DNA from 3 places in the Shewanella psychropiezotolerans genome. Region 3 is predicted to be linked to each of the others. Evidence: predicted binding sites of a transcription regulator. Region 3 holds the regulator's gene; each other region holds the start of a gene.
The links. The regulator MetJ, encoded in region 3, represses methionine synthesis genes. The targets are predictions, from matches to a motif close to TAGACGTCTAGACGTCTA.

Region 1 (9,876 bases), 1.8 Mb from region 3:
GCTCCCCGGAGTGATACTCGCCTTCGGCACCATGTTTGGGGCTCATTTAGCCGTTAAAATGGCCATCAAGGCTAGGCCTGAGGCTATGAAGTGGTTCCTGTTTATTATGACGCTGGTGGGTTGTATAGCAGCTTATTTTAGTTAGCAATGAACGCTAACTTTTTGTTCTTTTTTGACTTGTTACACATTCATTTTCTGTCTTTCTGGCAATGCTTTTAGCCGGAATCCAGCTCTTTATTTTTTTAAAGTTAGTTTTGGAATATACGGCCTTACGGCCAAGGTAAGTCGTGGGTCTCCATTCCCCCATTCCTTGGTAAAGAGTAGGGCAAGGAGGACTGCTAGCTGAAGTGAATGGTCTTGTATGTTCCAGACATACATAAGACATTTCCTATCTGACCCACAAGGACGTGGGGAATGCCTGAGTGATATCTGGAGTATCGCAGGCCCTATAGGTCAGATTCACAAATGCCGTGGTGGCATGGATGCCAAAGAACGGCCAATCCACCGAGTCTTAACCATCATCCTTGATGGTTACACGGCATTTTCATTTACGTATTTCGGCATATAAGTCCATTTACAAGGTCAGTTCAGTATCCATACTTCTCGCTCATAAGCTCATGGCTACGCCATATTCACCTTCCTACTGGGAATAATTGTAACCCCAAGCTTGTTTGATGATGGACAATGTACACAAGAAGAAGTGACGGCTAGAGCCGAACTCTTGGCGAGGCGGCGTCAGTACCCTGAAGCCTTGGCGAAGAATTTTTAACTTACAGATGTGCTTAATACCAATCGGTATAAAAGTGTGGTCACTCAGCGAGAGTTTAGCGCTTCAGAGGCAAGGCAACGAGTGAGGAACATAGTTATTCTACGTTTAAGCTCGTTAACGCCGTATCGGAAGTGCTAAAACTCGCCTTTCAGGAGTGTTTTTGGCAGCCTACTTCTGTGTTGAATGAGTTCGAAAGGGATCACCATTCCCTCACTCACCCGCCTTGAATTATGCAGCCAAAAATAACTCTGAGTTGGCCACTTTCTTATACCGGTTGGTATAACTATCAGCTGCCGGATACCTGTCTAATTCTCTCTGCCGGGACGCGTAACTGCTGCATCAGATAAATTTTGAAATCGGCTTCGTAAGGCTGATTTTCTACGGCTTGTTGCATGCAGTACAACCAAGCTTCACTTTCTTTATGGCCCACCGACAGATGTTTATGAGCGGCCGGGATATTGATGGATCCGTAATGCTCAGAATACAGTTTAGGGCCGCCAAGCCAGCCGGAAAGGAAGTATGCGAGTTTCTGACGAGAATCAGTAAGGTCACCAGGATGCATATCCCGGATCTTCTTTGACGAGGAGAATTCATCCATATTCTGGTAAAACTCATCAACCAAGCGAGTCAGACCTGCTAAGCCACCCGCCATTTGGTAGGAGTTGTCGCCAACCCCAAACTCACCATTTTTTGATTTCATAATTATTATCTAAACCTAGTTTGAACGTAGCGCCAATAGAGTTTTGTTTCTTTATATGGCGATAAGACTATCACGGTTAGCTTGTTTGAAGTGTGGGGCCTAGCGGCAGAGAAGGGATTCCAAACTCAGTTTGGATTAAGGTCGTGGAATTCCATTCCCCCACTCTTGGTAAGAGGTAGGGCAAGGAGGACTGCTCGTCCAAAGCCTCCTTGATTCTCTGTAAACCAAAGTACCAGACGCCCTAGCGAAGTTGTTACCCTACGTTTGTTTTTGAAAATACTTAACGCTTCCGATGGGGCGTCCAAGCCCCCCGAAAGCTAAACTGACGTCCTGTCAGTTTCACAGGATTAACTTCAACGCCCTTCGGCAACTTCCAACGGGGACCAGTTGTATCTTTAGGCCGCGTTTGGTTGTAGATACAAGCTAATAAGATTTAAAGGTTATTAGCTTGTATCTTTCTATCAATAGTTTGATGTTCTAACTTAAAAATCAATCAACCTGATTGGCTTGATAAGGCAAAAAAGCAATATAAGAGTAGAAAATCTAGATAAGTAGCCTTTAATTAGCCGGTGTAGGTGGAAGCTATATTTGCTCTTCATCCAAGTCCTGATGCGGCTGCGAGCTTCGGCAACATGGATGTTGCCGCAGAGCCTATAGGGACATATTAACGGCGTCTCGCAGAAGTATTAGGACATTAAGTGCGCCACAGGCGATAGATTGAAATAACGTTCAAAGTTACAAATCAATTATCCGATATTAGAAAATGTAGAATTATAGACAGAGATAAAAGAGAACCATCTATGAGTTCTCGGCCTCACTTTGGCATCGAATACACAATTTTGCGATAGCATGTATCGTGAGCCGACCGATACCAATACTCTCACCGCATTCAAGACAAACACCATACTCCTCGGGTTCGAGCAAGATCTGCTTAATACGCAGGAGGTGCTGCTGCATCAGTACTTCACCCGCTTGTGCCATCTGTTGCTGTTGAATCGCGTCGATGCGTGATACTCGTCCAACCGCTTGCTGGTCTAGTTGAACTGGGGCGCTGCGTTCGTGGATTGATTCTATTTGCTGCTCTAAGTCGATTAGCTCATGTCTGAGCTTAGTGAGCAGTTCTTGTTTCTCGGTTGACGTGAGATCTGCTTGTTTCAAGAGTCAGTCTCCGATTTGGGATGATTGGGGATAGAAGCAACTAAATTATCTGACTTCTTCTCGTAAAACAAGTGGGCATAGCAAGGGTAAAACAAAGGATATAAAAAAGGCGCACTCAGCTCATGAATAGGGCTTTGACAGTGCACCTTTATCTATGTTTTTTCGCAACTCGCAACTCGCAACTCGCAACTCGCAACTCGCAACTCGCAACTCGCAACTCGTCGCTTATAGTTTAATCTTCATCTTCAAGCGAATATGGCAGTGGCTTGATCGTCAGCGACGAGCTTTCATCTCCTGCGATTCTAAGCTTGGCACTGTCTTGGGTGTCATTAGGTAGCACGGCTGTTAGTAAGATCTGCTCGCCTGATTGAACCAGTTCGATGATGGTACCAGTTTTCTTGAAGCCATCGTCTAAGGCTAGCTCTAGTCTGGTTTCCAGACTGACAGTTTCGCTACTGGTGCCGCTTAGGATATACAGGGCGCGCTTATTGCCACCGCGATACTTCATGCGGGCTATGGTTTCCTGGCCCATGTAACAACCTTTCTGGAAGCTGATACCATTAATACCCTGTAAGTTACACATCTGAGGTACAAACTGGCTCTGATGTGGGGCTGCCAGGTTAGGGTAACCCGATTGGATCTCCAGAGCTTGCCAGGCGGTGGCATCGACTATCTCTTGACTGATAGAAGTGAGCAAAGGTGCAGCAGCTTCTTTGTCCATCACTATGATGAAACGGTCATTGTCTTTAAGCAGCAGGCCACCAGAAATCTCGGTGACTTCTTTGTCGATGCTAGTATTGTCTGCTGGGCCGAAACGCTCGTTGACCCAAGCTTGCGCCTGTTCACCGGCGACGCCTAATAGTAAGAATTTTTCGGTAACATCGACGAGATCAGCCTTGCTGAATACTGCATATTTAGCAAGTTGAGTTAGATCCAGGGCCAAGGTATCAGACGGCATCATCATGAACAGTGCATCTTCGAGGACGAAGGTTCTGAAGCTTGCCAGCATCTTTCCCTTGGGATCGCAGTGGGCTCCCCAGCGCCATTGGTCGTTTTCTAAAGAGCTGATGTCAGTGGTGACTTGTCCGTGGATAAAGCTGCGGCCTTGTTCACCCGTCACGCTCATTAGACCCAAGTGGGATAAATTAGAGAAGAATAGCGATGGAATTGGGTCATTCAAGTTCCAACTGGGCTGAGAAACGGAAAGCGTCATATCATGATCCTAGGAAATAAACGGGCTGGAAAGAGCTGATTGTAACTCGAATCTGCAAATGCTTGAAATGAAATAACCCGCATAATTAGTAAAATTATGCGGGTTATTAATTTTTAGTCACAGACTGGTATTTAGTGCAGTAAGCGAGTTCTGATAGTGCCTTCGATGGTTTTCATTTGTTCCAAAGCTTCTTCGGCTTGATCCGAATCGACCTCCATTACTACATAACCAATCTCCGCAGTAGTTTGAAGATACTGGGCAGCGATGTTGATGCCTTTCTCTGCAAATGCTTGGTTAATCTTGATCAGTATACCGGGACGGTTGTGGTGAATATGCAGTAATCGAGACGCGTCTTTATGCTGAGCCAAAGAAACTTCCGGGAAATTGACTGCAGTCATGGTCGAGCCATTATCTGAGTACTTCGCCAGCTTGCCAGCCACTTCTATACCGATATTTTCCTGGGCTTCCTGAGTGCTGCCCCCCACATGAGGTGTCAGGATGACGTTATCCAGACCGCGTAGCGGGCTGAAGAACTCGTCATTGTTAGACTTAGGTTCAACCGGAAACACATCGATAGCGGCGCCAGCGAGTTTTTCACTGCGGATGGCCGAAGCGAGAGCGTCTATGTCGACAACAGTGCCGCGAGAGGCGTTGATTAAGATGCTGCCTTGCTTCATGTTGGCAATCTCGGCTTCACCGATCATCTCTTTGGTCTGCGGTGTCTCAGGTACGTGCAGGCTGACAACATCAGCGAGAGACATTAATTCTTGCATCGAATGAATTTGCTGGGCATTACCCAGTGGCAACTTATCTTCAATATCGAAGAAGATTACGCGCATGCCGAGCGTCTCGGCCAAGATACCGAGTTGAGTACCAATATGACCATAGCCGATAACACCTAAGGTCTTACCGCGGGCTTCGAAACTGCCTACGGCACTCTTAAGCCATCCGCCTCTGTGCGCCATGGCATTACGCTGTGGAATACCACGAAATAACATAATTATTTCACCCAGCACTAACTCGGCAACACTTCGAGTATTTGAAAACGGCGCATTGAAAACCGGTACACCCAGTTTTTCAGCAAAACTTAGGTTAACTTGGTTAGTCCCGATACAGAAACACCCAATACCGACAAGTTTCTCGGCTTGGCTTAACACTGCTTCGGTGATCTGGGTGCGGGAGCGAAGGCCGACAAAATGAGCATCTTTGATCGCTGTGGCTAAGGCCTCTTCCCCGAGAGATGCTTTGTGGTATTCGATATTGCTGTAGCCTGCTCGCTTAAATACATCAACCGCAGATTGGTGGACGCCTTCCAACAGCAGGATCTTGATCTTATCCTTGTCCAGCGAATGTTTCGCCATGATTTGGGTACCTTCTTCGGTTATTGGTATTTTGTTAACTTAAGTTGATTTTTTGTATTATTAGTATTCTATTGATACTTGTCCGACCAAAGTAGCATTTTTTTTATGCACTGTGGAGGGCTAGATGGCTAAAGTTATTATTCTTATATCAAAACAATAGAGTTTATCCGTATATGAGGTTCCTATTTTGAATAAACAGCTTATTTGGTTAGTGATTTTTCTGTCGGTACTGGTTTGGTCGGCTATCGAGCCTAAAGACCTGTTCACCTGGTTTCTTGAAGTACTACCTGCTCTCGTCGTCTTGCCAGTTTTATTTCTGACTCGAGAGCGCTTTCCACTGACGCCTTTGGCTTATGTTTTTATATTGGTTCACTGCATCATACTTATGGTTGGCGGCCACTACACCTATGCTGAGGTGCCTCTTTTTGACTGGATCGCCGAAATTACGGGCTCAGACAGAAACAATTACGACAAGCTGGGGCATCTTGCTCAGGGGTTCGTGCCTACCTTAGTAGCCCGTGAAATCTTCATTCGATTAGATGTGGTGAAACGTGGCGCTTGGTGTAATTTCTTGTCATTGTGCTTCGCTCTAGCATTTTCAGCTTTCTATGAGTTGATTGAGTGGTGGGTTGCTCTGCTTACGGGGGAGGATGCCGAAGCATTTTTAGGGACCCAAGGTTACATTTGGGATACCCAATCGGATATGGGCATGGCGTTGGTGGGGGCGATAATTTGCCTGGTTACACTTGTTAAGTTTCATGATGTACAGCTGGCTAAATTTAATGGCTAACTAGTGAATTATTTTATCTTGTATAAAGTCTACTGGTTTTTATGCTTTAAAGGTCTAGCTGTATGAGGTTTTAATAGCTAAAACTGATAAAAACCGATTTATCATCGCATTTACATTTGATTAATACTTTTTTACTATGGTATTACAATTAAAACTATTCAAATCTACTAAAACTATTCAAAATAGTAATCATTCTGGTTGATAGGGAAGATTGACCACCCCCTTACAGAGAACAAGTAAACTTTTCAGGGAGAAAAGTGAATGAGTAAGATTGATGAATTGGTGTTCTTGCATCAAGTGGCTGCACCATGCCACTTGGCTATTCTGGCCGAATCTATTGGTTTAAAAACACGCATAGTGAAGCAGGTATCTGAACTTGAGCCTGAGAGAGACAATAACTGTTTCTATCTGATCGAGCAGGAGGGAGCCGCCTTAGACAGTAAGGGGATACCGTTATTGGCATCTCGTCTGGTGCCCCATGTACCCGTTGCACTCTATCAGGTTAACCGCGAGAAACTTGAGCCCGAATCTGCCTTGTTACTGGGAATTCGTGGGCTGCTTTATGCGGACCAACGTATGGACCTATTGTTAACAGGTTTAAGAAAGATGGTGGCCGATGAGCTTTGGTATGACAGGACGCTTATCAGTAAGATGTTCCGTCAACTGGTGAGCCGTTTGGACAGCACTAAGGATTATTCACAAGATACCGTGGCTATGCTGCAGATGTTGACGAAAAGAGAGCGTACCATTATTCAGCTCGTATCCAGTGGCGCTAGAAATAAAGAGATCGCTCATCGACTCTGCATCAGCGAACACACGGTGAAGGCACATATCTCCTCTATTTTCAGGAAGACGCAATCTCGTAATCGTGTGGAGTTACTCAGATGGGCGCAGACCTATCAGAGTCACTTCGAACTCTGTTCTTAACAGGTTAACGAGCTACTGATAATTGAGGCTCTGCTAATGACAGCTTGTTACTGAGAGATATTTTGAGTATATAGTCATTAACGGAAAAGGCTAAAACGGTCTCAATGGCCGTTTTTTTATGCCTGCAAAACCCTGATGTTAATACTAATTAACTAGGCTTGTATAAATTTCATTCTAATCTAGAGGTTTTTATGCAGATTTTGTAAAAATCTGTCACGGCTTGATAAATTGGTGTTCGGCCTTGATTTCAATGCCTGTTCTTGATTAAGTATTTGATTTTGACAAGCTTAAACCTAATCTAGAATCACCTGTTCTTATTTGTGATAAGTTAATCTTGTTTTTTCTTTGTTTTACAAGTATTTATAAACCGTTAATGTGATTTAGGCATCTTTTTTTTATCATCCAAGTCTGTAAGAATCCCCCTGCACGTTAATAGAAATTAGCGGCAATATTATAAAAATGGGGTTGAATAAATGGATAATGTTAAAAAAATGTCAGTGCTTGCACTGTCTATCGCCGCGGCTCTGCCTATGATGGCAAGCGCCGATGTGATCATTAGCGAATATGTAGAAGGTTCAGGCTATAGCAAGGCTATAGAAATCTACAACTCAGGGTCGACAGCCGTCGATCTTACAGCTTACTCGCTAGTTTACTACTCGAAAGGTGACTCAACACCTAAGACTATATTGGATCTGAGTGGAAGTCTGGCACCTAACGCCATCAAGGTCATCACTAACAACCACAAAGATAATGCTATCGCATTAGATGGGTCCATCGATTCACAGGAAGCCAGTATCTATTTCAATGGCGATGATAAAGTCGGCATCTTGAAAGGCGCTGAGTTAGTCGATCTCTTTGGTGAAGTCGGTACTACAGGTGATTGGGCAAAAGATGTCACTGTTGAGCGTAAAGTCACTGTTACGAATGCCAATACCAGCTATGTTGAAAATGAATGGACAGTTAAATCTAAAAATCTATTCAGTGGCTTAGGTGCACGCTCAGGTGATTTTGGTGGGGGAGCACCTGAACCTGAAGTACCAACCTTTAGTTGTGTCGGTGAGAAGCTGACGCCTATTTATGACGTGCAAGGTGTTGGCCGAGTCAGCCCACTGATTGATGAGGGCAAATTTGAGTCTACCGATGAGGTCACTATTACAGGTGTGGTTACTGCCCGTGGTGAGAGCTTGTTCAAAGGTTTCTATCTGCAAGATATTGATGGTGATAACTCTCCGTACACCTCCGATGGCGTATTTGTTTATCTGGGTGAAGCGCCAGGTGAAGAGATCCAACCCGGAGTCGAGGTTTGTGTTCAAGGTAAAGTAAAAGATTTTTATGGCCTGACTCAGGTCGATATCAAAGCCGATAAAAAGATGGCTGTTGGCGAGATGGGCGAGATTCTGGCTCCGACAGCATTCTACGTGGCCGATGGCGAGTCTTTAGGCGATGCACTTAATCGTTATGAAGGTATGAATATCGTGTTAGACGCGGGTAGTGACATGAAGATCACTCGTAGCTTCAGTTATGACTATGCCGGCAGAAGAAATAACATGGTGCTATCTCATAAAGCTCCATTGATGAAGCCGACTCAAGTTTTCGCCCCTCTCTCAGATGAGGCAACTGCTCTACAAGAATCTAATCGTGGTAATGAACTCTACGTAGAGTCTGATTACAAGGCTAAGAATGGTGAGGTGCCTTACTTCCCCACGTTCAACGCCGAGACGGGTTATATCCGTATTGGTGATCAGCTTACCAATATGACTGGTGTCGTGAGCTACAGCTATGGTGCTCCGCGTCTGGTGGTAACTAACGAAATCACAGCAGGTGACTTCATTCGCGTCAATGACCGTATTGAATCTCCCGAAGCGGCGGGTCAAGGTGATATCCGCGTCGCTAGCTTTAACGTGTTAAACCTGTTTACCAGCGATAGCGAAGTTGGTGGTCCACTAAACCCAACTTGTAAAGATCAGGCCGATGCAGATGCGAGCCGTGGTTGTGGTCGAGGTGCACATTCTCTGGATGATTACTTGTTGCAGCGTACTAAGATAGTTACTGCGATTAAAGAGATGAATGCCGATGTGATTGGTCTGATGGAGATCGAAAACAATGGTTTCAGCGAGCATAGCTCGATTCAGTATCTGTTGAATGCCATTAATGCCGAGCTACCTGCCGCAGACGCCTATGATTTTATCGAAGTCAGCGATGCAGATAAGTACAAAGGTGAATTTATCGGTGGTGATGCGATTACTGTTGGTCTGCTATATCGTCTTAGTACAGTAAAGCCAACTGGAGATGCGTTTGTTATCGCAACTCCTGAGCAGCACGCCGCAGAAGGGGTGGTGACTCGCGGAGAAGGTGACGATGTTGAAATCAGCCCTGGTTATAACAAGTATCAGCGCCATAGCTTGGCGCAGACATTCCAGATCCATGATGAGAAGTTGACCGTTGTGGTTAACCACCTCAAGTCAAAGGGCTCAGGTTGTTTGGAAGATTGGCTCGAGTTCTCTGAAAGTAAAGATCCAGCAGACTTGCAAGGCAAGTGTAATGAGTTTCGTGTATCGGCAGCTAAAGTACTGGGCGAGTCACTCAAAGACGTTGAAGGTGGCTTGTTAGTTATCGGTGATATGAACTCATATGGCATGGAAGATCCCATCGCTGTACTGACAGATTATGATGCTGCCACCGCGAAACGTGAAATTGTTACAGCTTCATGGACGACCCTCAATGGTGAAGTTTATGAGCGTGAAGGCAGTAAGATTGAGAAAGGTTTTGGTCTGATTAATCTAAACACCCAAGCACATGGACCTGCAACCTTTGGTTATAGCTACAGTGGTGAGCTGGGTAACTTAGATCATGCATTGGCTAATACAGCTGTCGCTGAAAAGCTAGTGGCTATTCAAGACTGGAACATCAACTCGGTCGAATCTAACCTTTTCGAGTACCCTAGCAAATATTCGGGTG
Region 2 (9,876 bases), 2.6 Mb from region 3:
TGAGCCACGAGCACGGCATCTTTTTCGATTAATAACTGCTTGATACGCGACTTGTAACGCGCCTTTTCGAGTTCGGTTAATGGAAGTGGCTTAGGTGGAAAAATATATTGAATATCTTCAATTTCTGGGGCTGACTGACTCATCTTAAAACCAAGGAGGAATTCTTATTAGCGGGATTATACGTAAATATGATTGAAAAATTAACTAAAAATGAATTATAAGCCATAAAAAAGAGCGCGAATGCGCCCTTCTTATTGTACAAGATGCCAATTATGAGCTACTGCATAGCCAATAGCATCTCTTGTGGGTGCTCCAGGTACAATTTCCACAGATTACAGAATCTGGCTATAGTGCCGCCATCTATGACTCTATGATCCCCTGACCAGCTGATCTGCATGATTTTACGTGCTTCAACTTCACCTGCAGCGTTAAATCTCGGTAATACCTGCATCTTACCCAAGGCAACAATGGCGACTTCGGGCTTATTGATGATAGGTGTTGCCACCGTGCCACCCAGTGCGCCTATATTGGAAATTGACACTGTGCCCTGTTTAAGATCGCCAGGGCTAACACGACCACTACGGGCAGCCTTAGTCAAACGAGTGATCTCCGAGGCAATCTCTAATATCGACTTATCCTGCACGTCTTTAACATTAGGCACCAGTAGACCCACTTTAGAGTCCACCGCCATGCCTATGTTGTGACGACTGAAATAGGTCAACTCGGTGCAATCGGCATTCACTTTACTGTTAATCACAGGGAACTGTTTAATTGCCAGTGACAGTGACTTCATGAAGAATGGCATCATGGTGAGCTTTAACTCATCGTTTGAATACTTCTTCTTCATACTCTCACGTAATTTAACCAACTCAGTCAAGTCTATCTCTTCACAGTAAGTGAAATGAGGAATGGTCGATACAGACTCCATCATCATCTTGGCCATCACAGCCAGAACGCCGCGAATAGGCTCTACCCTATTCTCACTATGATCTGATACCTGAGTCGTGCTGACGACTGTGGAGCTGGATTCATCAACGGCAGTAAGCGATTCAACTTGAGTTGAAGATAGCTTGCTACCAGAGTGATGACGCTCGATATCATCTTTATATACCCGGCCATTTTTACCTGAGCCACTCACGGTAGAAATATCGATATCTAAGCTTCTCGCCATGCGCCGAACAGCTGGACTCGCGAGCGCCTTGCCTTGAGGGACTGGCTCGCTATTCATTTGACTCTGAGGTTCAGCAGAATCTTCGACTGTCACTACAGGTGTAGCGTCAATAGCCTCTTCGGACTCAACCTCTACCGCAAACAAGGGCTGATGGACTCTTGCGAGTTGGCCTTTGCGATAATATAACTTAACGATTTTTCCCGCTTTAATTGCCGGAATTTGTACCAGTGCCTTGTCTGTCATCACATCGGCAATAGGCTGATCTTCAGCCACTATATCGCCTTCACTGACGAGCCATTCAACCAGTTCACACTCGACAATCCCTTCACCTATGTCTGGCAGCAGGAATTCTTCTATGTGCACCTGGCCGGTAACTTGGACCGGTTCTGGCAGTGAAATATGTTCATCGGAGGGATGAGAGTTTTGCTTGCCTGATGACTTGTCTCCCTCATCATTCACACCATCTTGCTCTGTAGTGCTGATATCCACTGAATAAAGAGGTGAATGTACTTTGGCTATCTCACCTTTGGCGTAGTAAAGTTTTTTGATGACACCACCATGGGGAGCCGGGATTTGCACCAGAGCCTTGTCAGTCATGACATCGGCAATCGGCTGGTCTTCGGTGACAAGATCACCTTCACTCACCAACCACTCGACCAGTTCACACTCAACAACCCCTTCTCCGATATCGGGAAGAATAAATTCTTTAATCATGCCAGGTTCCTAAAAGTTGACCGTTGCTTTAATCGCTTCGAATGTCTTGAGCGCATCAGGCATATACTCTTTTTCATGGATCAAAGGATAAGGCGTATCCAGACCACAGACTCGGGCGATGGGTGATTCGAGGTAAAGGAAACACTCCTCTTGTATCGTCGCCGCGATCTCACCGGCGAATCCGCCCGTCAGTGGCGCTTCATGGTTAATCAATAAACGACCCGTCTTCTTGACCGAAGTCGCAAGGGTGTCAACATCCCATGGAGCTAAGGTTCTCAGATCGATGATCTCACAAGAGATGCCTTTCTTAGCCGCCATATCAGCAGCATGCTCGACGATCTCCACCTGAGCGCCCCAGGCGAGTAAGGTAATATCTTTACCTTCTCTAACGACTTCTGCCTTGCCGAGTTCGATCTCATAGTCTTCATCGGGTACTTCACCAATATTGGCGCGATAGAGGCGTTTTGGCTCGAAGAATATCACCGGATTGGGGTCGCGAATCGACGCCAATAACAGGCCTTTTGCCTGATAAGCATTACGAGGCACCACCACTTTGAGGCCTGCAGTCTGGGTAAAATAAGCTTCCGGTGATTGAGAATGATAATGACCGCCAGCAATGCCGCCGCCATAAGGTGTCCTGAAGGTCACACCACCGACATTGAACTCATTACCACTTCGATATCTGAACTTAGCGGTTTCATTGACTATCTGATCGATGGCGGGAAAGATGTAATCCGCAAACTGGATTTCGGCAATGGCGACCATGCCGTTAGAGGCTAAACCATTGGCGAAGCCCGCTATGCCTTGCTCAGTCAAAGGTGTGTTGAAACAACGATCGCGGCCGAATTTTTCTTGTAGACCCGAAGTTGCCCTGAAAACACCGCCAAAATGACCGACATCTTCACCAAAAAGAATCGAGTTTTCATCGGACTCCAGAGCAATGGATAGCGCATCATTGATGGCTTGTAACATATTAATCTCAGCCACGACTTAGAGTCTCCCTTTACTGTTTGGATAGGAATCCGGGTATTTCTTAAGATGTTTCTTAAGGTCTTTTAACTGTTGCTTAAGACGAGGGGTTGGTGTGTCATAGACATCTTCAATTAAAGTATCGAGCATAGACATAGGTAGCTTCTCTGCTACTTTAAGCTCTGCAAGGATCTCTTTACGATATTTCTCGTACATTTCAGCATCTTGCTTCTCGGTTAACCAGCCCTTATTGATCATCCATAATTTAAAACGCTTAACGGGATCATGCTGTTGCCATTTAGCCTCTTCATCTTTGGAACGATATCCCGATGGGTCGTCAGACGATGAATGAGCACCCAAACGATATGTCATGGCTTCGATTAACACGGGTGAATGGTTTTCTACTGCATAGGCGCGAGCCTGCTGAGTCGCGGCGAGTACCGCCAGCATATCGTTACCATCGACACGTATCGTGTGTATGCCGTAACCAGGACCACGGCTGGCAATGCCATTACCACAAAACTGCTCACTTGTCGGCGTAGAAATAGCGTAACCATTATTTCGACAAAAGAAGATGGTGGGTGATTTGAGTACCGCAGCCATGTTTAATCCGGCATGGAAATCGCCTTCCGACGCAGCGCCTTCACCAAAATAACAGATGGCGATGTTACGCTTACCTTGCATCTTGAAGCTATAGCCGACACCTGTAGCCTGTGGGATCTGGGTGGCTAAGGGAGAAGAGACGGTTTGATAATTGAGTTCGGCACTGCCGTAATGGATCGGCATCTGCCTGCCCTTACCGAGATCTTTTTCATTACTGAACAATTGGTTCATAAATTGCTCAGTGGTAAAACCACGATAACGGATAGCCGCATGCTCACGATATTGAGCCAAGATAACATCACCATCATCTAAAGAAGCTGTGCTGCCTATGATAGAGGCCTCTTCACCGGTACATGTCATATAGAAGCTGATGCGACCTTGCCTCTGTGCACCCAACATACGTTCGTCTAAAACACGAGTGAAAACGCAGGTATCATAGATTCGATGAGCCAATGCCTCATCAATTGCAGGCAGTACGGCCTTGTCATAAACGGTACCGTCGGCTTGCAATACTTTAAGAATAGGGATGTTAACTGACTCCCTGTCGAGAAAACTGACTCTATGGACAGTCTCGTTATCGCTTGTTGCGTTGCTCATACTATATCTCTTATCAGCTGAGTGCTTTGTTATAAGTTGACCCGCTCTTGTCGATCGGATCAGCAATTCTTGTAATACGCGGGAAAGACATTACGTTAACGTAAACGTGCAATCAACCGTTCTCAAGGCCTAACTAACAACTAACGGTCACTCGCGGCGTATGTTTAGCTTTACATGCAATTGAGATTTAGCCAGCACTAAGCAATGTTATCTATGCTGGCAGGCTTTAGGCATAAAACGGTTCTCTGGCCGACGGGTACCTTGGCATTAGGAAACACGATGGCTTCAACCTCATGCTCAACCTTGATATCCATACCACCTTCTTTGGCTAAGATGTAACCCTTAGGGAATGCAGTAAAATTTTCGACATCGTTGGCAAAGGTAAATTCAAAATCATCGAAACCTTTATTGATCGCGCGGCAGACCTGATACAGGTTAACCTTGTTCACATCGAATTCATCAAGTGCTAAGTCCTGATTGGTGATCAAGCGATTCAACATCTCTCTTAAAGCGATAAAGCGCGTCATGTCATTCTGGCCGAAGGGCAAGACTTTACCTAACTCAATGGTGAATGCATCGGCTTGGTAATTCTTTGAAGAGTAATAGCTGAATGTTGTGGTCGGTTCATGATGGAATAAGACAGTATTGATACCACAAGCCTCGAGATACATGATCTGCTCGGCGCTATACTTGCGACCGGGGCGATAGGGATAAATAGCGAACTTTTCATGTTTTGAGCCACGAATGGCCGTATGCAGATCGTAATGAATTCTTTGATCTGTTGCACTAGACGCCGAAAAGAACTTATCGACGTAAAACTCGAGTTTTTTTGCTCGAATACGCTCAGGATTAGTCAGCCCCTCACCCGCAGAGTGTGCACCGTTGAATAAACGATTTAAGTTTTCTTCGATAAAGCGGGTGCCATTGATGATTGCTGGCGGATTACCAAACAAAAACAAGACTCTTTGCTTGGTAATGATCTTTTCCTGCAGCAGGTCCTTTATCAGGTCATTGCAGAGCTCGATGGGGGCTGTTTCGTTACCGTGTACCGCACAAGAGAGGACAATATCTTTTCCTTCTGCATGCTTTGGCTCAAATACAATGACTCCGGTATCCCACACTGTTACTTGAGTGTGTTCGCCTATGGAAAATGTACCGCTTTCATCTATATGATGTGGGTTATCTAACGTAAATGTTAAAAAGTCTTGTGACTCTATTAGCGCCTCTAGCACAAAATTCTCCTTAATTGTTCTCACCAATAAATTGCGGCTCAAGATGGCGCAATTTCATGCAAGATCCTTTAATTTTATGTCGAAAAATCTATTGCTTAGAATAATAACACTTAACCCACACGTCAGCTATTTATCGGGGCATCAAATAATACCTATTTACCTATTGCAAAAGATAACCATTAAGTACAGACTGTAGACTTCTAGCCATCCAGACGTTTGAATGGGTATTTATTAGAGTCAATCGCGCTAAGTGAATTGCGGGTAGTAAATGGTTCAGTATTGCCTCTAGCAATGCAAACCAGAGCAAACGATAGTTAATCTAATACAAATTCAAGAGGTCTATATGGCAGTAGCGACATTTGGTGCGGGGTGTTTTTGGGGTGTGGAGTATTTTTTCAACCAGATTGCAGGCGTTAAACTAACAACGTGTGGCTATATGGGTGGCGATAACGCAACGAACACCTATCAAGAAGTTAAAATCGGTCAAACCGGTCACGCCGAAGTCGTCCAGGTGGAATACGATGAAAGCTTAGTCTCTTATCAGGACTTGCTCGAGGTGTTTTGGCAAAATCACAACCCGACCACGCTCAACCGACAAGGGGCTGATGTCGGCTCTCAATATCGCAGCGCCATTTTTTTCCACGACAATGGACAAAAAACGATTGCTGAGCAATCGAAACATGCCCTGATCTTTAGTGGGAAATGGGGAGAGAAACAGATAGTCACACAAATAGCCCCGGTACTCGAATTTAATCGCGCCGAAGAATATCACCAGAATTACCTGAAGAAGAACAATCTCCCCAGCTGCCATATATCTTTCTAATAAAAGTTCCTAGCACTCAAGCGTACAGCCTAGGTACTAGGAACAAGCAAGTAGTCCGTTAACCCCCTATTTTAAATCAGGAGTGCATCGATCATGGCTTGTGCCTCAATGATAACTTGTTCCAGATGGGCTTGGCTAATAAAGCTCTCGCCATATATCTTAAACAGGGCTTCGGTGCCCGATGGACGAGCCGCGAACCAGGCATTCTCTGTGATGACCTTGATGCCACCTATGTCGGCATGATTTCCAGGCGCTTTGGTCAGCACAGTTAATATCGACTCTCCGGCCAACATCTCGGTGCCTAAGGTCTGGGTATTAACATCATTTTTCAGAACCTGGGCAAACTTGGCCTTCTTATCAGCTTGTACCGGACTGTCGACCCTCTTGTAAAAACTCTCTCCGTGTAACGCCACTAATTCCTGATATCTTCGCGCGGGTGTCTTACCCGTTACCGCGAGAATTTCAGCCGCTAGCAGTGCGAGAATAAAACCGTCTTTATCGGTACACCAGGTGCTGCCATCACGTCTCAAGAATGCCGCACCGGCACTCTCCTCTCCCCCGAAGGCAACACTTGCATCGGCGAGACCATCGACGAACCATTTAAAGCCAACCGGCACCTCACACAGTGGCTTATCGTGCTGGGCGCAAACTTTATCGATCATGGCACTTGAGACTAAGGTTTTACCTATGATCAATGCATCAGACCATTGTGGTCTATGAGTCACCAGATAATCGATGGCCACCGCCAGGAAGTGATTGGGATTCATCAAACCAGAACCGGGACACACGATGCCGTGGCGATCGTAATCAGGGTCATTGCCAACACAGAGGTCGAAATTATCTTGCTGCTTTAACAAGCCAGCCATGGCATAAGGTGAAGAGCAATCCATGCGTATTTTGCCATCTTTATCCAGCGGCATGAAACTGAAACTGGGATCGATACGGGTATTGACCAGCTTTATATCTAAGTCGTAGCGCTTAGCAATCTTAGCCCAATAGTGGATGCCTGAGCCGCCCAATGGATCGACGCCGATGCGTATGCCCGCATCTGAAATGGCCTTCATATCGATAACAGCATCTAAATCATCCACATATGGCGCGATTAGGTCTTCAGCTTTCACTAACGGCGACGCTATGGCCACAGCATAATCGAGACGTTTGACGCCCGCGAGCCCATCTCTAAGATACTGATTGGCCTTTTGCTCGATCCATTTGGTGATCTCGCCTTCCGCCGGACCACCATGTGGCGGGTTATACTTGATGCCGCCATCTTGTGGAGGATTATGGGAAGGCGTGACAATAAGACCGTCGGCTAGTGCCGGCTTAAGTGCATCAGGCTGTTTGTTCGCTTGAATGATCGAGTGAGAAACCACAGGTGTCGGCGTGAAGCCATCATCTTTATGTATGATGACGCTAACCAGATTCGCCACTAAGACCTCAATCGCACTGATAAATGCGGCTTGTGACAATGCATGGGTATCTATGCCCAGATACAAGGGACCGGTGATTCTGGCACTATTGCGGTAGTCGACAACGGCTTGGCTGATGGCCAATATATGCGCTTGATTGAAACTGCCCTTCAGCGAGCTGCCACGATGACCGGATGTGCCGAAGCAGACTTTCTGCTCATCCAATTTAATATCTGGCTTGATGCAAAAATAGTGACTCATCAACTTGGGAATATTCACTAAGTCCTCTTGCTGTGCAACTTGCCCTGCTCGCTCATGAATGCTCAATCTCGTGTCCTTATTGCGCTGATTTAATGATGGGTAAAAAAAAGCTGAATTCATACTCAGATGATTTCAGCTTATTGCTGGCCTATTACATTTATGTTGTTACCTACAAATTATTTGTAATCGCCTCAATTTGCGCTTCGACCGTGCCATATTGCTGTAGGACTTCGGTCAGAATATTACGCTTCTTGGCGGTATTATTGTTGGTGGTCACCCAAAAACCACTCTGACCTATCTCTTTTGGATTGGCAGACTTGCTGGCCTTAAGCAGTGATTCTCTTGAGGTCGCAAAGTAGAGTCTATCGCGGCCCTGAATCTGTAACACTTGAGAGAACTGCTCTGGCGCGGCGCGGTAAACGGCCTCTAAGATAAATAGAAAACGACCCACAGCCCCTTTCTGAGCCGCGAGTTCCTCTGTGTCTATACACTCTGAGAAGTCTTTATTCGATTGTCGCTTATGGCCAGTTTGAGCCTTAACTTGAGGCTTGGCTGGAACCGACTCCATTCCAGGATGGCTTATCGTTTCCGGCGTGTCATGATTGATAGACTCGACATCTAACCCAAGCAAGCGGCGCAGGATATCTGAAGCACTCTCACCAATACGCTCTGTCTTACCGGCAATATGGCGATACAGCTCTTCATCGACCTCGATATATTTCATGACCTTAATCTTCCTTAAGTGAAATTAATTAATTTTCCGCTCGCACTGAACATTTTGGCTTTTCTTGTTTAAATCAACGTTCATATGTCAGTTGCAAGTGTATGCCAACTCGTGGCTTATAATAAAGTGCCAAACCAGTAAAAATGACATAGATCCTCATTAGATCCTGAAAATATGACGAGTTTGCTCAAAAAGACGGCAAGCATTGTCTCTATATCCGAGTTTGATTGTTAAATTACCTCATTTACAGGCACAATCTGCACTCTTCAAAAACGTCGACAGGATTTACCATGCATTATATCTCTTCTGGTAAGGGTTCCGCTGTGATCTTAATTCATGGCCTCTTCGGTAATCTGGATAATTTAAAGGGCCTCGGCAAGAGCCTGGAAGAGAATCATCAGGTGGTGCGAGTCGATGTGCCCAACCATGGACTCAGCCCCCATTGGCAAAAAATGGATTACCCACTGCTGGCACAAGCCGTCATCGAGCTTATGGACAGTCTGCATTTAGAGCGCGCGCATATTCTTGGCCACTCTATGGGAGGAAAGATAGCCATGGCGACGGCGCTAGGTTATCCGGACAGAGTGACTAGTCTGATTGCCGCCGATATCGCTCCGGTGAGTTATGAACAACGACATGATAAGGTTTTTTCAGGACTAGAGGGTATCGATCTTACCGGCTTAAAGAGTCGCTCTGATGCACTCAAACAACTATCAGCTGCAGGGTTAGATGAAGGTACCGCTCAGTTTTTGTTAAAAAATCTGTCTCGAACCGACGAAGGGTTCAACTGGAAAATGAATCTGGCAGGACTGAAGTCTTGCTATCGGGACTTGATCGCTTGGTACAATGACATCGAGGCCGAAGATTTTTTACAATATAGAAAACCCACCTTATTTATTCGCGGTGGCGACTCAGATTATATTACCAGTGAACATAGGCAAGCCATCATGAGTCAATTCCCCCAAGTTCAGGCTAAAACGATTGAGGGGACGGGCCATTGGTTACATGCGCAAAAACCCGCCATTTTTAATCGGATAGTGAGTGAATTTCTAGCGAAACACGAGGTTAAATAATGCCCATAGGGCACTATCCATATGGCAGGCACTGCTCAACTATGATATATTCGCGCCTCTTTTTGGCCTGAAGAATTGATTTATGTTGTCTCAGTACATGATACAGATTGAAGCAATAGGCCTAGACCTATTCTTTGCAGCGATTTTTTTCTTTATCGGCATGGCTATCCATGACGTACTGAAACAAGGTAGAGTCCCCAAATTTGGCCGTATTATTGTTTGGTCAGTGCTATTTTTAGGCTGCGCGGGATTTGTTGCGAAAGGAATGATTCAGCTCTTTTGGGAAGGCGTAGGGTAAGA
Region 3 (9,876 bases):
TCCACATCGGTCCAGATGGTGACACGTTCAATATCGGCTAAGCTGGCAATCAAGGTCGCACTATAATCTGAGCCGTTACGGCCAAGTAACAAGGTTTCTCCACGGCTGTTAGCACAGATAAAACCCGTGATAATTAATCTTTCGCTGGTATGCTCATCCAGAGCTTTCTGAACACGTGCTCGTGACTCATCGAGTCTGATCTGCGGCACGCCTCCTTCATCGGCTAATAGCAAGCTTCTGGAATCGATATCCAATGCAGCAACACCCGACTCTCTGAGTAATGCAGCCAGAAGACGAGCAGACCAACGCTCACCGAAACTCACCACTTCACTTCTTTTATATTCGTTTAACGCCTCTAGAGAAAATAGGCTAATGAGCTGATACTTGTCGATAGACAAGCGCTCTCTCAGGCTTCTGGCCTGCTCGTTAGAAAGTAGCTGCTCAATTAGATTCTGTTGAAAGCTGATCAACACCTGCAGCTCTTCCTGCCATAGCTGACCTGTGTCTTTGAGTTCCAGCAGTTTATAAAGAAAGTTGGTGCTCTTACCTGCGGCCGATACCACGACGAGATCGTCGCTGTTGCCGTGAGTGAGAAGGATATGAGCAACACGGCGGTAGCAATCTGCATCCGCTAAGCTAGAACCACCAAATTTGTGCAAATGACAACGCGCCATCTTTAACTCCTATCTACCGAGATTAACAACTCGCCGCTGCTGCGAGTCCAGCTTCAATATCGGCAACTAAATCATCGGCATCTTCGATACCCACTGAAAGACGGATTAGGGTCTCTTTTACCCCAGCTTCTGCTCGAGCCTCTGGCTCCATAGCTCTGTGGGTCATTGTCGCAGGAACTGCGACTAAACTCTCTACCCCACCTAAACTTTCTGCAAGAGAAAACACAGAAAGTTTGTCAAGAAAAGCAACCAGCTCCTTTTCTCCACCCTTCAGCTCGAAACTGAGCATGGCACCGAAGCCTTTCTGTTGCTTCGCCGCGATCTTATGACCAGGGTGATCACTCAGGCCCGGATAATACACCTTATCGACCGCCTCGCTGGCAGTTAATACCGCTAACACCCGCTGAGCATTAGCCTGATGTTCACGAATGCGTACCGCTAAGGTGCGAATGCCGCGTAGGGTCAGGTAACTATCGAAGGCTGATCCTGTTAGACCTAAGGTATTAGACCACCAATGTAATAACTCACCTAGCTCGGCATCTTTAGCGACGACGGCACCACCGACTACGTCGCTATGACCATTAATGTACTTAGTGGTCGAATGAATAACGATATCGGCACCGAGAAGCAGTGGTTGCTGCAAAATTGGCGATAAGAACGTATTATCGACTACCACTAAGGCATCGACCAACTTACTCGCCTTGGAAATTGCTTCTATATCGACGACACGCAGTAGAGGATTCGATGGTGTTTCCAGCCAAACCATCTTAGGCTTACGGGCAATGGCGGCTTCGAGTGCTGCACCGTCGGTCTGATCGACCACTGCAAGTTTAAAGGCTCCCTTCTTGGCTAAGTTAGTAAACAGACGATAACTTCCGCCATAACAGTCATGGGGGACGACAAGCAGGTCATCAGGGCCAAGCAGGCTAGTCACCAATGTAATCGCAGCCATACCTGTACAAGTCACCACGCCAGTGGCACCTTTTTCCAGAGCGGCGATAGCATCACCTAGAATAGAGCGAGTCGGATTACCCGAACGACTATAGTCATAGTCTCTGGGATTCTTATGCCCATCGAAGGAGTAGTTAGTCGACAAATAGATGGGGGGCACCACAGCACCATATTGGGTATCGGACTCAATCCCTTGACGCACTGCAATTGTGGCTAACTTACGTTCGGTCATCTACTACTCCTAAACTATTTACTGAACACCTTTCTTACCAACAAAAATGTGGCAAGAGATGTCTGGACGTCTAAATGTACCTAAGGGGAAGCCTAGCGTCAACCAAATATAGACGTTTAGACGTCTAAACATATGGAAATCTATTTGCAATTGTCATAAATAAGAGGCAATAATTTGACTGTACAATTTAAAGGGTTAAAATCTGCCCCGAAATTTGAATATACAGGTGAGTCAATGACTGAGTGGAATGGCGATTATATCAGCCCATATGCTGAACACGGCAAGAAGAATGAACAAGTAAAGAAAATTACTGTTTCTATTCCCTTGAAGGTACTTAAGGTTCTTACCGATGAGCGCACGCGCCGCCAAGTGAATAACCTGCGTCATGCCACCAACAGTGAATTGCTTTGTGAGGCATTCTTGCATGCATACACAGGTCAGCCTCTACCTAACGACGATGACTTGTCTAAAGATAAGCCTGATACTATCCCAGCCGAAGTGAAGCGCTTGATGGATCAGATGGGTATTGAGTGGGAAGATGTGGAGTAATCGGACTCACTTAACGCTTGACCAGTCAGTTTCAGGGATCGCATTGCGATCCCTGTTTACTTCTACACGACTATTGACCCCGAAGATAACCCTGAAGAAACAATCGAGACCAACTAACAGCTTAATTTCGAGTCTATTGTTAAAAATTAATAACGCCAACTCCTTCTCCACCCACAATACATTAATAATTGAGAGAAAATGCCGTGCTTTCAATGATAGACCCAACGACCCTCGCCCTAGCCTCACTCATTATCTTCTGTGGAGCCTTGACCCAGAGCCTTATCGGTTTCGGTTTAGCCATTGTCGCCTCTCCCCTGCTGTATATCGTCGATCCTGAGCTAGTACCAGCCCCGGTTATCATCATGGGCTTCTCTATCTCTTTGTTGACCCTATTTAGAGAGCGAGGTGCCCTTGAGTTTAATGGGCTGCAATATGCGTTGCTTGGGCGAATACCAGGAGGGTTTATCGGTGCGGGCTTATTGATATATGCACCACAACCAGTTCTTGGGCTGGCCATATCGGGCATAGTTGCCGCGGCGGTCATATTAAGTTTGCTTAAGTTCAACATAGCCGTTAACCGCAAGAGCCTGTTTGGCGCCGGCGTGATATCAGGCGTATTTGGCAATATCGCCGCTATCGGTGGTCCCCCACTGGCCATTCTGCTTGCAGGAAAAGACGCCCGTCAGTTTCGTGCTGCGCTATCGGCTTTCTTCATCTTCAGCTCAATGATCGCCTTGGTTATTTTGGCAATCACAGGCTTACTCAGCATTAAGCATCTATGGCTGTCGCTGCTGCTTCTACCTTCGGTGATCTTAGGTTATGTGGTGGCGGGAAGACTGATAGGACATGTTGATAAAGATAAGACTCGTAAGGCAACACTCATCTTATGTTCAATCTGTGCAAGCTTATTGGCAGTAAAGTCGTTAATGGAATTGGGATAGCTACTAGGACGGGCTTTGCCCTACGAGAGCGGCTGAGAAGCGCCTTCGAGGACGTCGCTGCGCGACTGCGAGGAAAAGACAGGTCAAAGGCTGTTGCTCTTACCCCTAGCCTACTTGTTGGCGAACTTCTCGAAGTGAGTTTACGAACGGACTCCTAGCGACGTAGTCGCGTCCTCGAACCTTCTTTAAATTTAAAAATGATATGACGTTTGTAGTACACCGCCGATGGCATCATCGCTGCCGACCATGCCGGTAAAGTCCAGAAAGAAGACTCGCCCAAATTCAAATCCTGTCCCTAATGAATAGATATTTGCCGTATTGTCTTTCATGTCATGACGATAACCTAAACGCAGTGCAAACCAATCCGTAGCCTGCAACTCTCCGCCAACGCGCCAATACTGAGTAGCACCAATTTCTTCGAAGCGCTTATAAGCGTTAAGATCGATATCAGATGTTACGGTTATACTCTCCCAATCATAGGCGATGCCTGCAGTAAATTGTGGCTCAACCTGATAGGTAAATTTACGGCCTTGGGTCTCTACGGTCTCGACATCTTGGCTAATAAGATTACGACCTGACAGGCCTACCGTTAATCCAGATATAGGCTCCATCGCGATACCAACATCTAGGTTAAATGTGGTTTCGTCGTTTCTGTACTTGGCATCATCAAAATCACTGGCTTCGAAGTTATTGGCACTTACTACGTAGTTATATGTGTCTATCAGCTGAAGCTTAGGCGATATCCCAACCGCAATGGGCATATTGACGATTGAAAGTGGAAAACTCAGGGCTACGCCTAAATCAGAAACCACGCCAGCAACTACAGCACCTTGTGAATCTAAGTCTGTCAGTGCTGGGGGATTATCTGGATCTAATGCATTGAGACTATCTATATCTGACTGGGCGATAGCAGCGACTCCTATTGCATCGATATAGCTCTTATAAAATACCGCCATAGGCATCTTATGTGTGGGTAATACGATAGAAAATCCAATGCCCGCACTCACATAGGCATTATTATCTTTTAAAGACTCGAGATCGCTGACCAGCTCACCACGATGGAGATCGACTGCGGTTGCATTGCCGGCAGAGATGGCGGCATCTAATGCATCATAGGAGTCTTGCAGTGAATCAAACTTATCTACCATCTGATCTTTATCGGCGCCATCGGCTCCGATTGCGGGTAGTAACATAGCAAAATTATTGAATTTAGGTGCTTGCAGGGCCAATAGAGCGGGATTGATGAAGGCTGCCCCCTCACGGTTTGATGATGCCACGCCAGCGCCGCCCATGGCATCGCTGCGAGCCTCGTAGTATTGCTGCCCTGCGATAGCCATCGACGGGGAGAGTATCAGTGCACAGCTAAGTGCAAGTTTGAGCATTTTCATCCTTTCAGCCCTTATCTTTATTTTTATTTTCTTATGTTATTTACCTTGCTTCCTACTTGGTATTATTCAGCGTAGCGCTCTGAATAATACTCACAAAAATAAGTAGAGAGACATAAAAACAGTCGAATTTAAAGATAGTCCAACATTCAGAATTGTGTACGATAAACGCTCAAAAAACCAACACTTGTATCGATTTATTTTGATCTTTTTTTCAACAGGCTTCCACCACAAGTAATTATCTAACTTAACCACATAATAAATATGAATATTTATTATGTTATATCGCCAACGAATCTAGTTTAGAAACAGCTAAATTCAGCACTGTTATTTGTCTATTTTCCATATAGACCTAAAGCATATAATCCATAAAATGTTCAGCAGTAAGACCTAGGAATTATCTTAAAACCACAGGCTGATATTTGTCTTTATGCTAGAGGAGATAAAAGGAGGTATCGACCACTCTCTAGTCATCAAACACAGAAACAAATACACCAAAGTTAAGAAGTTAAAAGGCAGGCTAATGACACTAGGTCATTAGCTGTTTAGACGTTATTTAGGAGGCGTACACTGGGAAATAGCGCCAGAACCTGAGGATGAAGCAGCCCTCAGGCCCTATACCTAAATTAACACATAAACTTAGTTTTCCTCTTGGGGAGACACGAGGAGATCAACCCGTCGATTCACCCTCCTGCCTTCGGCTGTATCATTGCTGGCTAAAGGCTTAGCCTCGCCAAGGCTTTCGCTCTTAAGTTGCACCGCATTCACCCCTTGCTTACCGAGGTAATCCTGCGTAGTTACGGCTCTGCGCAATCCCAGAGCATCATTATATCTGACACTTCCCTTGCTATCGGTATTTCCCTCAAGCCTAATAATATCCGGGTGACTCGCCAACTTTTCGGCGACTTTAGCTAAAATATCACGGGATTCTGAGGTTAACTTTTCACTGTCAAAATCGAAGTAAACCCGAGCCAACAATTGCCCTTCTGGTGTGACTCTCATTAAACCGCTAGCCGACAAATATTCCATACAAGCAGGATAAACATCTTGGCTTTTTGCCAATTTAAGTAGCCTATTATTGACCTCTGAATCACTAACCTTTTGCATGATCACTAACCTTCCATCTCTATGATTCGCTAATGCGGTAACATCAGAAATTGTCACATCCTGACTAATACTGTGACTCTTAGTAGAACAAAAAGAAGCTAGGTCATATTGGACTTTTTCAACAGCTTGTATCTCAACCCCAGGCTGTACATCTTGAGCACACCCGCTTAAGGCCGAGACCAGAGTGAAACAGATTAATAAGGTAGAAAATATTCTTGTCATCGCAATTTAACTCTCTGTATGTCGATAATAAAGTTTACTGATGCCATCACTCTTGGCGCCTTTCTTAATTAAGTCTAAAATTTCCTGGATCAAATCATCTAAGTCATCCACATCTATGATGTTGTCTGCGCCTACGCAATTTTTAAAGGCATTTTGCCCCGAAGCACTAAATTGAATCCCTATCACCCCCATATGCAGTGGAAGTTCGCCATCATTAAATTGAGACCTGATCTTGTCGCACATGCCATAATTATTCACCAACTTAGAGAAAGTGTTTTCATAGGGAGATTCCATACCATCGCTAAGGATAAGGATCATTTTAAGGCGCTTGTTATACTCCTCACTCTCCTCTTCACTTGGGTTCACTGGTCGGCCCTTATCTAAGATTTGTGCCCCCCTCAGCAAGCCTTGATAAACAGAGGTCCCCCCATTAGGGGACATCCGACTCACTGTGTCTATCTGTGACTCTTGGTTTGTCAGCGGAATCGACCAAAAATTACCGTTACACATAGAGCTACTATAAAGCCTTTGGTAGCTAGGATTATGTTGAATATCTGCAGAATTCTCGGTAAAAATATCAGCAACGGTACGGCTATAATCTATCCAGTTAGCACTATCTGGCCACTTCGAACTCCAATAAGCTGAAGGGGCGTCATCCACAACAGCCCTCACCGTACGAGCATCGGATCTGGAGCCGGGTAAGCCGTTACACTTACGACTGTTATTAACGCAACGATCAACCTGGCTATAGCTTTCATTGGCCCAGTCTCTCCAATTTATCGATTCATAATCAGAGTAATTACTACCTGTTTTTCCACTTGGATTTCGATACTTAAGCTGAGACATACAAACATTTCTACTGCTTCCCCCCTCTACGACTCGCATGTTATAGGGGACTAAAGCAATCCTATTACGAATTTCGGTCTCTCCGTCACGGGGCACTAAGATCTCATCCGCAACCTGAGTTATCGCCTCCTTAAGACTATTAATTTTTCCATGTTGATCCATGGAGCCAGAGAAATCGGAAACAAAAACGATATCCACATCACGGTCGCCCAGATACTCAGGATAATTACGGGCAATGGCAAGATTGGCTAAGGTTACAGTCTCTTTGAAACTCGGAATAACATCGCTATGTAGCCAGGAGTGATGGTCTGTTTTAGCCGTCACTCTGTACTGGGTATATTCTCTGTCTTCAACACTGCCATCAGGCAGGGGGTAATGATCGACAGCTTCATTACGCTCTACTTTTATCTGACTAATATTATTGATATTTCTAATGTAACTTGAAATATAATCACTCGCCAATTTCGACTCATATGCCTTGTCGTCACGATTGGCTATAGACACGGCAAGACTCGCCGCCTCAGTTGCATCGGCGAGACGATTCTGCTTTTGAATATAGCGTGTGCCCTCAAGCGCTAAAAAGATCATGCCGAATAATGGAATAAGTAAAAAAGCTAAATAAATGGCCGCCGCACCTTGCTGCTTTTTTAAGGAGAATCTTGCTCTTCTATACATAACTACCTTCCGGGCATGACTGAACTGGAGTGAATATAGTGCTGCTCACTATCCCCCAAAACTGGTTGAACCAGGAGTCTGTTTTCAGGCACAGGGTGACTTGGTAAAGCGGAAACGTCTTATGCGCTGAGTTTATCGGAACAAGACTCGCTTTATCTTGAAGCGAATCATCGGGGCGACATGGCGTCCCTCCCCTAATGCCTTTATCGATACCGCCATAGCCGCCCTCCACCAACCAGTCTACGCGTACCCCATAGGGAGCAGCCTCAGATGTATTGGGATAGCCGAGTAATCTAGCGGCCAAGATGTCCATCTCGTCCACTTCACTCGCTGTCACAATTGGGTTTTCCTGATAAAATCGAGTGCGCTCCTTGAGGATATTCACCAGGGAGTAACTCACTCGATCCAGATTCACCCTATTGAGTAGCTGCAAAGCGATATCCCCGGTGAAAACAAGCAGAGCTGAAGTAAAAAAAAGCACAAAGGCCAACTCTACGGTAAAAGAGCCTTGCTGCTTACTCTTCATCAACTGGCCACCCCTCATGCTCCATCGTCACTAAAATCCGACGACTGATTTTTTTCTCAATCACACCAGCCAGAAAAAACATAGGCGTATAGTCATAGGAGATCTCATACAAGGCCAGCGGGCTACGCTGCTGTTTCGCTTGTGTTCCACTACTCTTGTTATCAATCAAATCTTGCAAGCTCTCAAAATAAGAGATAGAAAGCTGATAGCGGCTGGGATCGACTAATAAGTGCCAAATCTCCCCCTTCTTCTCAAACATCTGAGTCATCCTCTGCCCATAAAGCTCTCCAGTCCGCTCACCATCCCAGACCCGAGTATCCCTGGATGATTCACGCAGAGCCGATTCGGTCAAATTAATCACGTAAATCAATCGACTGATTTCAAAAATGCCAAATGTGACCAGAAACATCACTATAGATCCTATGGCAAACTCGATAGAGATGACTCCCAATTGACGACGCTTGGACTGGGCTAACAAGCCTTGCCTCTTCACAAGTTGTCCTCCCCTCGACGTAAACTATAAAATAGCGCTGACACCTGCTCGGCTGAATAGTCATCGGCCAACAAACGATGTGCCTCACGATAATTTCCCACCTTAAACAGTGAAATAGCCAAATTAAATGCCAACTTCTTCTCGTCGGGATGCTGTCGATATATGGGAGTCAAAAGCTCTACTGCCTGCAGATATTGTCCCTGAGCCAGATAGAGCACAGCTAAATTATTCTTAACCGCTATATCGTCATGACCCTTTAAACGAGCTTGATTGAACTCGACTTCTGCCTCCTTATATCGGCCACTATTAGTTAACGCAATACCTAGCTTAATGAATAAAGAGGAATCTGGGTAACCCAGAGACTCGGCCTTTCTAAACTCAGAAATAGCCATATCAAACTGGCTCGAATCAGCCGCAATACTCCCAGAAAGGAAATATAAACTAGGTTGATGAGCCTGCTGACTCTTTAGCTGTTCGACATAGAAATGAGCTGATTCAACATCTCGATTGTCATAGTAGGCCTGAGCCAAATTAAGCATCACAGCCGATGAATCAGGCGTTTTCACCAGCTCTGCCTTGTAATGCTGAATTAGGCCCTCATGATTGCCCACCGCGACTAGCTCTTTAACTGTCACTTGGTGGGGCTCTGGTGTCGTGGTACATCCAACTAATAAGCTAAGAAGCAGTATTGGGATGAAGTAATATTTTCTCATTAGTTAACCTATAGATAGAGAAAGTTGCATAAAGCCCGGAGCCAAGATCAAGATAACGATGGGAAACATAATAAGTATGATCAGAGGCACACTCATTTTTGCCGCAAGCTTACCTATACTTTCCTCCATACTCAGCACCTGCATTTTGCGCATATCTTCTGCCAAATCTGACAAGACATTAGCGATAGAAGTACCGTAATGAATATTCTGGATCAGGGTCAATGAGAAGCTGCGAACTTCAGCAGTGGGGATCCGCTCACTCAGCTCTAACAGCGCTTTTTCCAGTCCAGTGATACGTGAGGAATCGGCGGTTTTTTTGATATGGAAACAGAGATCTTTATCGAAAGCCTTTAACTCTTCGGCGAGATAAGCCAGTGCGGTTTCAACCGTCATCCCGGTTGAAACACACACAGACATCATATCCAGCATGTAAGGTAACTGACGAGAAGTCTTCTTAATCAGCATCTTCTTGCGCATAGACAAGATAATATCGGGTAATATCAAGGCTGCCACCATGCTGATAGCCCCAACAGTAACCTTGCTGGACAGTGTCATATCCGAA

Region 1: a site for MetJ is predicted at 5,315-5,332, ahead of serA (phosphoglycerate dehydrogenase). Genes of this name have one in related genera too.
Region 2: a site for MetJ is predicted at 5,480-5,497, ahead of msrA (peptide-methionine (S)-S-oxide reductase MsrA). Genes of this name have one in related genera too.

Annotation. Positions count from the first base shown of each region.
Region 1 covers NZ_CP041614.1:912,575-922,450, forward strand. The annotation lists gene FM037_RS04035 (sulfite exporter TauE/SafE family protein) at 1-145, shown strand, start outside; gene FM037_RS04040 (hypothetical protein) at 362-568, shown strand; gene FM037_RS04050 (group II truncated hemoglobin) at 1,056-1,469, opposite strand; gene FM037_RS04055 (TraR/DksA C4-type zinc finger protein) at 2,268-2,627, opposite strand; gene ygfZ (tRNA-modifying protein YgfZ) at 2,860-3,840, opposite strand; gene serA (phosphoglycerate dehydrogenase) at 3,972-5,201, opposite strand; gene FM037_RS04070 (DUF2238 domain-containing protein) at 5,389-5,991, shown strand; gene FM037_RS04075 (helix-turn-helix transcriptional regulator) at 6,253-6,918, shown strand; gene exeM (extracellular exonuclease ExeM) at 7,392-9,876, shown strand, end outside.
Region 2 covers NZ_CP041614.1:2,967,038-2,976,913, reverse strand. The annotation lists gene nadA (quinolinate synthase NadA) at 1-143, opposite strand, end outside; gene FM037_RS13135 (dihydrolipoyllysine-residue acetyltransferase) at 278-1,885, opposite strand; gene FM037_RS13130 (alpha-ketoacid dehydrogenase subunit beta) at 1,895-2,872, opposite strand; gene FM037_RS13125 (thiamine pyrophosphate-dependent dehydrogenase E1 component subunit alpha) at 2,876-4,054, opposite strand; gene astE (succinylglutamate desuccinylase) at 4,252-5,286, opposite strand; gene msrA (peptide-methionine (S)-S-oxide reductase MsrA) at 5,630-6,109, shown strand; gene pgm (phosphoglucomutase (alpha-D-glucose-1,6-bisphosphate-dependent)) at 6,181-7,845, opposite strand; gene seqA (replication initiation negative regulator SeqA) at 7,949-8,503, opposite strand; gene FM037_RS13100 (alpha/beta fold hydrolase) at 8,794-9,576, shown strand; gene FM037_RS13095 (DUF2788 domain-containing protein) at 9,659-9,874, shown strand.
Region 3 covers NZ_CP041614.1:5,550,128-5,560,003, forward strand. The annotation lists gene FM037_RS24245 (bifunctional aspartate kinase/homoserine dehydrogenase II) at 1-674, opposite strand, end outside; gene metB (cystathionine gamma-synthase) at 697-1,857, opposite strand; gene metJ (met regulon transcriptional regulator MetJ) at 2,092-2,406, shown strand; gene FM037_RS28665 (hypothetical protein) at 2,413-2,565, opposite strand; gene FM037_RS24260 (sulfite exporter TauE/SafE family protein) at 2,610-3,347, shown strand; gene FM037_RS24265 (conjugal transfer protein TraF) at 3,539-4,735, opposite strand; gene FM037_RS24270 (OmpA family protein) at 5,372-6,061, opposite strand; gene FM037_RS24275 (pilus assembly protein) at 6,068-7,582, opposite strand; gene tadF (tight adherence pilus pseudopilin TadF) at 7,575-8,108, opposite strand; gene FM037_RS24285 (TadE/TadG family type IV pilus assembly protein) at 8,098-8,601, opposite strand; gene FM037_RS24290 (tetratricopeptide repeat protein) at 8,598-9,314, opposite strand; gene FM037_RS24295 (type II secretion system F family protein) at 9,318-9,876, opposite strand, start outside.